Regions from separate parts of the Variovorax sp. P4_B11 genome, predicted to be linked through region 2. Evidence: riboswitches for the same ligand, from Rfam matches in the RefSeq annotation. Region 2 holds a riboswitch; the other holds the start of a gene.
What was found. Region 2 has a riboswitch for thiamine pyrophosphate ahead of thiC (phosphomethylpyrimidine synthase ThiC). Riboswitches for the same ligand answer to the same signal wherever they lie in the genome.

Region 1 (4,460 bases), on a different contig from region 2:
ACAGCTCCTCGCGCTTCACATCGCCGGCACGCAGCGCCTCGGCCACGGCCTGGCCGACCACCTCCTCGGCGCCGCCCTCGCCATACATCTCGGCCGTGTCGATGAGGCGCAAGCCCATGTCGATGGCGGCGCGAACCGCGGCGACTTCCGCGGCGCGCCGGGCAGCGGACTCGCCCATCTTCCAGGTGCCCAGACCGAGCGCGGGCATTTGCCCGCCGCCGGGCAATTGCAGGTATCGCATGGGAACTCCTTCTCGCTCGGGGCGGAACCGCTCCCGCTCGCCACGATGCTAACCAAGCAGCCGCCGTGCCGGGCCGGCGCAGCGCGGACTGGACGATTAATCCAATATATCGGATACTCATTCCAACATGACGGATCAAGCAAGCGGACTGAACGGGCGCATCGCCGAGCGGGTGCGCGCGCTGCGGGCGGCGCGCGGCCTCTCGCTCGACGCACTGGCCGCGCACTGCGGCGTCAGCCGCTCGATGATTTCGCTGATCGAGCGCGCAGAGAGCAGTCCGACCGCGGTCGTGCTGGAGAAGCTCGCCACCGGCCTGGGCGTGGCGCTGGCCTCGTTGTTCGAGCCGGCGCAGGCCAGCGACGACCCGGTGGCGCGGCTGGCCGACCAGCCCTTGTGGCGCGATCCGCATTCGGGCTACGTGCGGCGCAACGTCTCTCCCGCCGGCGTGTCGTCGCCGATCCGGATCGTCGAGGTGGCCTTTCCGCCGCAGGCGCGCGTGGCCTACGAGAGCGGCGCCCGCGAGCCGCGCATCCACCAGCAGGTGTGGGTGCTCGAGAACGCCATCGAGGTCACGGTCGGCGATGTCTGCCATCGGCTCGACGCCGGTGACTGCCTGGCCCATGTGCTCGACCGTCCCGTGAGCTATCACAACCCGACGCGCCGCCTGACGCGCTATGCCGTCGTGATGGCCACCCTGCCCTCTGCGTGGAGATGAAATGACCCCCGACACAGCCCCTTGCGTGCGCCACATTCGACGCCTCGACCCGGTCTCCGACGCGCAGGTGCGCGCGCTGTCCGAACTGCTGATCGATTGCGTCGACGGCGGCGCCTCCGTGAGCTTCATGCAGCCGTTGCCGCTGTCGAGAGCCATGGCGTTCTGGCGCCAGGTGGCCGAGGGGGTCGCCAGCGGCGAGCGCGCGCTGCTGATCGCCGAGGATGCGGAAGGCATCGTGGGAACCGTGCAGCTGGTGCTGGCCCAGCCCGACAACCAGCCGCACCGCGCGGACCTGTCGAAGATGCTGGTCCACCGCCGCGCGCGATGCCGCGGCTGGGGCGAGGCGCTGATGCGCGCGGCCGAGCAGACGGGACGCGATTGCGGCAAGACGCTGCTGGTGCTCGACACCTCCAGCGACAGCGCCGAACGGCTCTATGCGCGACTCGGCTGGCAGAGGGTCGGGGTGATTCCCGGCTATGCGCTGCTGCCGCAGGGCGGGCTGTGCGCGACGACCTATTTCTACCGGGAGCTGGGCGGCGGGGATCGCGCGCGCCTGGGATCCATGTAATATCGACGACGCTCCGGGGTGCACGCCACAGTGCTGAGATCCAAACCCGCGAACTTGAACCGGTTAATGCCGGCGGAAGAAGAGCAATCACTTCGATCATCGGCGCATCCTGCCGAGGTCGAGGTGGCCTTCGGAGCATCCGTTTCACGGTCACGAAGAAGTCCTTATGAACAACACCTCCGCGATCACGGGTACGGCCGGCGACGTGGTCGCCGACGTCCTCGCCTTCATCGCGCAAGACGGGTGCACCGACGACGCGTTCGATAGTCTGGCCTTGCGCCTGTTCGCCCACCAGTACGGCAACAACGAGGCCTATCGACGCTTCTGCCAGCGGCGCGGCGCGACCCCGCGCAATGTGAAGCGCTGGAGCGACATCCCGGCAGTTCCGATCGACGCCTTCAAGGAGCTGGACCTGCGTTGCGAGCCGCCAGCCGCAACGGACCGGGTCTTCATGACCAGCGGCACGACCCGCAGCGAGGTCAAGGGCCGTCACTTCCATCCGACGCTGGCGGTCTACGACCGGTCGATGATCCGCAACTTCTCGGAGCGCTTCATGCAGGGCCGCGGCCGGATGCGCATGGGCATCCTGTTCCCCACTGAAACCGTGCTGCCCAATTCCTCGCTGGCCCACTACCTGGCGCTCGCGCTGGACGCATTCGGCACCGGGGAGAGCCGCTACTTCGTGAGCCCGCAGGGATTGGACCTCCCGGGCCTGTGCGAGGCCCTGGCGGATGCCGAACATCGCGGCGAGCCCTTGGCGCTGCTCGGCGCCAGCTACAGCTTCGTGCACCTGATCGACGAACTCAAGCAGCGCGGCCGGTCGTTCCGCCTGCCCGCGGGCAGCCGGGTGCTGGACACCGGCGGCTACAAGGGACAGTCGCGCGAACTGCCGCTCGACACCTTCTATTCGGCGCTGGCCGCGCTGCTCGGCATCGAGCGATCGCACTGCATCAACATGTACGGCATGACCGAGCTGAGCACGCAGTTCTACGATGCCGGCAATGCGTCGGTGCCCTCGGTGAAGTCCGGGCCGCACTGGATCCGTTCTCGGCTGGTCGACCCGCTCACGGGCCGCGAAGTCGCGCCTGGCGAACGCGCAATCCTGGTCCATTGCGACCTCGCCAATTTCAATTCGGTGACCACCATCCTGACCGAGGACGTGGGCCTGGCCGCGGAGGGCGGCTTCCTGCTGCTCGGTCGCGCCGAGGGCGCGCAGGCCAAGGGCTGCTCGCTGGCGGTGGAGGAATTCATCCGGGCGGCGGCGGCATGACGACGCTGAACGCGGCTGCCGGCTACCTGCCCGGCCTGGCGCCTGCGCGAGTGCAATGGCAGGCCCTGGTCTTCGAATCGGGCCCGACCCGGCTCGAGGTCGCCGTTCCCGTGCTGAGCCCGGAACAGATGCGCGCGCTCGCCGTGCGGGTCAAGCAGGCCAGCCGCCGCCATCTGAAGACCATGACCGTGTCGCAGGTCGTGGACGTCGTCGATCGCGCGATGGCCCGCCTGCTGGACCCGGCCGACCGCTACCGCCGGGAGATCGACCAGCTGCTGCCGATCGTCAGCGGCTACGACGCCGAGATGGTCCGCCTGGGCCTCACGGCCTTCTTCAAGACCTTTCGCGCGCCGCAACTCCATCGCTTCGTCGCCGAGGATTTCGCCAATCCCAAGCTGCTGGACGAATTCCAGCCGCGCCCCAAGGGCGGCGCGGCCAAGGCCTTCGGGCCGGATCTGCTGGTCCACAGCTGGGCCGGCAACGTGCCGGCCCTTCCGCTCTGGAGCCTGGTCTGCGGATTGCTCGTGAAAGCCGGGAGCATCGGCAAGCTGCCGAGCGCGGAGCCGCTGTTCGCGGGCCTGTTCGCACGGCTGCTGGCCGAGGTCCATCCGCCGCTGGCCGATTGCCTGGCCGTGGTGTGGTGGAAAGGCGGTGCGGAGGAACAGGCATCGGCCCTCTATGCCGAGGCAGACACGGTGCTCGCCTATGGCGGCAACGATTCGCTGGAGCAAATCCGCCGTCGGCTGCCGGTCACGACGCGCTTCCTGCCGTACGGCCACAAGCTGGGCTTCGGCCTGGTGAGCGCCTCGGCCCTCGACACCCTGCGGGCGCCGGCGACGGCACGCCTGGCCGCCTGGGACGTGATGCGCTACGACCAGCAAGGCTGCTATTCGCCCCATGTGTTCTACGTCGAACGCGGCGGCAGGGTGTCGCCGCGCCAATTCGCGCAGTACCTCGCCAGCGAGCTCGCCAACCTGCAGAACCGCTTCCCCCGCCGGGCCCTCGCACTGGAAGATTCGGCCGCGGTTGCCGGCTGGCGCCAGGCCATCGAGCTGCAGGCGATGGCGGCGGGCGGCGGGCTCGGCGGCGAGCTGATCGGCGAGGACGGCGCGGCCTTCGGCGTCGCCTACACCGATGAGGCGAAAGGCCTGGTGCCGACGGCACTGAACCGCAGCATCCAGGTCGTCGCGGTCGATACGCTGGACCAGGTGGTCGCGCGGGTGGAAGCGCACCGGCCGTTCCTGCAGACCGCGGGCGTGGCCGCGGCTCCGGCCGAACTGTTCCGGCTGTCGGAGCTGCTGGGAGCCGCCGGCGTGACACGGATCAGCGCCATCGGCGCGATGAGTTCGCCGGAGGCGGGCTGGCACCACGACGGCCGGTTCAACCTGCTGGACCTCGTGCGGATGGTCGAGATCGAGCAGTCGGCAGAAATCGCGGCCGACAAGCTGGCGCCTTACGCGGACTGAAATGAAACACCCCCGAAGCGCCTGCGGCGCCTCCCCCTCAAGGGGGCGATACCAGCGGCCCGGCAAAGCCGGTTCCGCGGTATCCCCGGCACGGGCCCGTGCAGGTTTCATGGGTCGCGGGTCACGCAATAGCGTGGTGGAAAACCAGGATCAGTTGTGAGCTTCCTCGACATCGACAAGGTGGGCTTCACCTATCCCGG
Region 2 (4,460 bases):
GCATCGTCCGCCTCGATGCCGCGCTGGGCGGCGTACTCGCGCACCTCCTGCGTGATCTTCATCGAGCAGAACTTGGGGCCGCACATCGAGCAGAAATGCGCCACCTTGCTGCTGTCCTTGGGCAAGGTCTCGTCGTGGAACTCGCGTGCGGTGTCCGGGTCGAGGCCCAGGTTGAACTGGTCCTGCCAGCGGAATTCGAAGCGCGCCTTGGAGAGCGCATCGTCGCGCGAGCGCGCGCCCGGATGGCCCTTGGCCACATCGGCCGCATGCGCCGCGATCTTGTACGCGATGATCCCCTGCTTGACGTCGTCGCGGTCCGGCAGGCCCAGGTGTTCCTTGGGCGTCACATAGCACAGCATCGCGGTGCCGGCCCAGCCGATCATCGCCGCGCCGATCGCACTGGCGATGTGGTCGTAGCCCGGCGCGATGTCGATGGTCAGCGGGCCCAGCGTATAGAACGGCGCCTCGTGGCAGTGCTTGAGCTGCTCGTCCATGTTGGCCTGGATCAGGTGCATCGGCACATGGCCGGGCCCTTCGATCATGGTCTGCACGTCGTGCTTCCAGGCAATCTGGGTGAGCTCGCCGAGGGTGCGCAGTTCGGCGAACTGGGCTTCGTCATTGGCATCCGAGGCGCAGCCGGGGCGCAGGCCGTCGCCGAGCGAGAAGCTCACGTCGTAGGCCTTCATGATGTCGCAGATGTCCTCGAAGTGCGTGTAGAGGAAGCTCTCCTTGTGGTGCGAGATGCACCACTTGGCCATGATCGATCCGCCGCGCGAGACGATGCCGGTGCGCCGGTCGGCCGTCAGGTGGATGAAGGGCAGGCGCAGGCCGGCATGGATGGTGAAGTAGTCGACGCCCTGCTCGGCCTGCTCGATCAGCGTGTCGCGGTAGATCTCCCAGCTGAGGTCCTCGGCCACGCCGCCGACCTTCTCGAGCGCCTGGTAGATCGGCACCGTGCCGATCGGCACCGGGCTGTTGCGCACGATCCAGTCGCGCGTGGTGTGGATGTTGCGGCCGGTCGACAGGTCCATCACGTTGTCGGCGCCCCAGCGGATCGCCCAGACCAGCTTCTCGACCTCTTCCTCGATGCTCGAGGTGACCGCCGAGTTGCCGATGTTGGCGTTGATCTTGACCTTGAAGTTGCGCCCGATCGCCATCGGCTCGACCTCGGGGTGGTTGATGTTGGCGGGGATGATGGCGCGGCCGCGCGCCACTTCGTCGCGCACGAATTCGGGCGTGATGATCTTCGGGATGCGGGCGCCCATCGGGTTGCCGGCCAGCCGCTTCTCGCGTGCCTCGTCGGCCATGTACTCGGCCATCCACTCGCGGCGGCCGTTCTCGCGCAGCGCGACGTATTCCATCTCGGGCGTGACGATGCCGCGGCGGGCGTAGTGCATCTGGGTCACGTTGGCGCCGGACTTGGCGCGCCGCGGGGTGCGTTGCAGCGCCGCGGCGCCGGCACGCAGCTCGGCAATGCGCCGGGCATCGCGATCGGCGTGCGTCGCACCGTCGTCCAGCGCCAGGTGCACGCGGCCTTCGTAGCTTTCGGTGTCGCCGCGTTCGGCGATCCAGGCATCGCGCACGCCGGGCAGCCCGCGGCGGACGTCGATGGCGGCGGCCGGATCGGTGTACGGACCCGAGGTGTCGTAGAGCGAGACCTGTTCGCCGTTGGTCAGCGACACCTCGCGCACGGGCACGCGCAGGTCGGGCCGGCTGCCGGCGATGGCGCCCTTGGTCGAGGCCGGGAAGGGCTCGCGCGTGAGCGTGAGCAGGGAAGCGAATTTGTCGCTGGCATTCATGCGGGGCACTCCTGTTTGGGAAACAACGGGTGCTCCGCGATGCCTCTGGGCGGCATCGTTCCCCGAGGAACGGGGGAATGCCGGGGAGTCGCAGCTCTTCTTACGCTGGCATGAACCAGATCAAGTTCGCGGGTTCGGCCGCTTGGCCATCTCAGCACGCCTCTGCGTGCACCCCGGAGCGGGGGCGATTCTAGGCCGCTTGCAGGCGCCGGATCAAGCGGAGTGTGCAGCTGCCAGCCCCACGCCCGCCCGCATCGGCTCGACCGTGGAGGCTTCCGCCGCATGCATCGCCACCCAGGCGTCCAGCCCGCCGGCCAGCACGCGCACGCGCGGCAGCCCGGCGGCGGCCAGAATGCGCGCCCCCGCTATCGCCGAGGCGTCGTCGGGGCAGTCGCAGAAGACCACCAGCTCGCGCCCGTCGGCGAACGCACCGAGCCGCTTCGGCAGCTGCTTCAACCCGATGCCGATGGCCCCGGGAATCGCCCGCGTATCGAGGGCGCGGGCCTCGTCGGAGCGGACGTCGATCAGCGTCGGGCCGGCGCCCGCGGCCAGGGCTTCGCGCAGGACCTCGACCTGGATGTGTTCGATGTCGTCGGCCTGCTGCTGCGCCAGCCGCCGCTGCCGGTAGCGCCAGCCGATGAAGGCCGCCAGGGCCAGCACGCCGATCGCCAGCGCGCCCAGGCCGATGTTGGAGATCACCGCGAGCACGTCCTGGATCGCGGCATGGAAGATCCGGCCGACGAACAGGCAAAGCAGGGTCCAGATCAGCGCGGCCACGGTTTCGTAGGCCAGGAAACGCAGGTTCGACATGCCGAGGGCACCGGCCATCGGCGGCGCCACCACCGAGACGCCAGGCACGAACTTGGCCGCGATCAGCGACCACCCGCCCCAGCGGCCGAGGATCGACTCGCTGCGCCTGACGCAGGAGTCGGGCGACAGCGAGATCCGGCACAGCAGCCGCATCACGCGATAACCCCAGCGGCGCCCGGCCAGGAACCAGGCGCCGTCGCCGAGGATGTTGCCGAGCACGGCGGCCAGCACCACCGCGATGAAGGACAGCTGCCCGCCGACGGTCAGCCCGCCGGCAACGATCAGGAAGGGCACCGCCGGCACCGGCGCACCGAGGCGCGTCGCCAGCGTGGCGGCGAAGACCAGGAGAGCGCCCTGGCTGGCGAGGAGTGCGACGAAGTCGTTCATGGGATATCGGGACCGATGGCGTCAATGGGGCGGGGCCGGCGCTATTCTCCTTGCGGGAGACGCGCCGGCGCGGTCGTGGCCTGCTGCGCGGAGGCGCCGCCTTGCAACACGACGTCGGAAAAATAGGCCACGCCGTGGCCGTGCGTATTGTCCGCATCGGCGGCGATCGCGACCGCCACCACGTCGGGCATGGTGTCGCCGGCCTCGTCGCCGAAGGCGCGCTTGTAGTCGGCCAGCAGGTTGCGGCGCTCGGCCACCCAGGCGCCCGGACGGGCCGCGGGCCCCGATTCGAGCACCACCATGCGCATGCGCTTGGTGAAGGCGTTCACCAGCGAGCTTCCCTTGGGTTCCTTGTTGTCCCAGACATAGCAAAGCGCCTCGCTGGGCACCTGTTCGCCCGTGGCACGGCGCGCCAGGGCCAGGCGGGTGCGCTCGCCGACCGACAGCCGGTCGGTCGGGAAGTCGAAGAAGACGCAGACCTTGGCCGCGCCGTCGTCGCCGGACCGGGTCCGCAGGTCGGCGTCCTGCACGAACGCCTCGACACGCCAGCGCCAGGCCAGGGTCGTGTTGGCGTTCAGCGGCGTCTGCGTCGCATGCACCAGGTTGCCATAGGACTGGTCGGCCTCCACCCGGAGCACGCGCTGGCCGTCCTGCTGCACCACCTCGAAACGGGTGGCGGTCTTGTTGGGCAGGGTGGTAAAGCGCCAGGGTGCCGGCGCCTCGGGGCCGCGGGCGCTGGAGAACGGGGTCAGGGTCGGGCCCTCTTCGGCGCCGGCCGCCGGCGCCGCCGACCACAGCAGCAGCGTCGCAAGGGCGGGCAAGGCCGCGGCAGCGACCCGGCGCTGCCAGCCTGTCTTCGTCGTGCTGTCCATAGGTGGTCTCTTCGTCTTTCTTTGAGGGGTCGGACGAAACGCCCTGGACGCTCTGCCGACTGGCACGAAGTGTGAGGCCGGCACGACGGAAAATAAATAGGCCAAAAGGAATCGCTCTGTCTCGCCCTTGCGCACAATCGGGACGAATCGCCTTCGAATCGCTATCGAATCGATAGCTACTGACGCAAGCTGGGCGCCTCAGGAGCAAGAATTCGATGACCCAGGACGGTCAGTGCAGATCGCCGTCGACGTAGTACCACCGCCAGTGGATGCCTTCCTCCTCGCGCACGAAGCGGCTGCGCTCGTGCAGCCGGGTCGCCACCCCGGCGCTGCTGCGCTGCCGGGCCACGAACTCGACCTCGGCGTGGTCGGCGTCGAGCACCGAGCGCGAGCGGACCTCAAGCCCCAGCCATTTCACCCCGGCCTCGAAATCCACTGCCGCCGGGCGCGTCGAAGCATGCCAGGTGGCCAGAAGGTAGTCGGCCCGTTCGCGCACGAAGGCGGTGTAGCGCGAGCGCATCAGCGATTCGGCGTCGGGTGCCGGCGTGCCCTCGAAATCGTCCACGTAGCGCCCGCAGCACTGGGCGTAGAC

Region 1: it holds a riboswitch for thiamine pyrophosphate, as region 2 does, so the genes downstream of both, AC1DYD_RS22075 (LuxE/PaaK family acyltransferase) here and thiC (phosphomethylpyrimidine synthase ThiC) in region 2, are expected to answer to the same signal.

The regions. Positions count from the first base shown of each region.
Region 1 covers NZ_JBFUHO010000026.1:16,152-20,611, reverse strand. Annotated here, with positions in the region: gene AC1DYD_RS22090 (aldo/keto reductase) at 1-241, opposite strand, end outside; gene AC1DYD_RS22085 (helix-turn-helix domain-containing protein) at 369-956, shown strand; gene AC1DYD_RS22080 (GNAT family N-acetyltransferase) at 958-1,524, shown strand; TPP riboswitch at 1,529-1,622, shown strand; gene AC1DYD_RS22075 (LuxE/PaaK family acyltransferase) at 1,691-2,794, shown strand; gene AC1DYD_RS22070 (acyl-CoA reductase) at 2,791-4,260, shown strand; gene AC1DYD_RS22065 (ABC transporter ATP-binding protein) at 4,417-4,460, shown strand, end outside.
Region 2 covers NZ_JBFUHO010000006.1:189,564-194,023, forward strand. Annotated here, with positions in the region: gene thiC (phosphomethylpyrimidine synthase ThiC) at 1-1,799, opposite strand, end outside; TPP riboswitch at 1,880-1,985, opposite strand; gene AC1DYD_RS09070 (VTT domain-containing protein) at 2,013-2,996, opposite strand; gene AC1DYD_RS09075 (DUF3047 domain-containing protein) at 3,038-3,868, opposite strand; gene AC1DYD_RS09080 (YchJ family protein) at 4,098-4,460, opposite strand, start outside.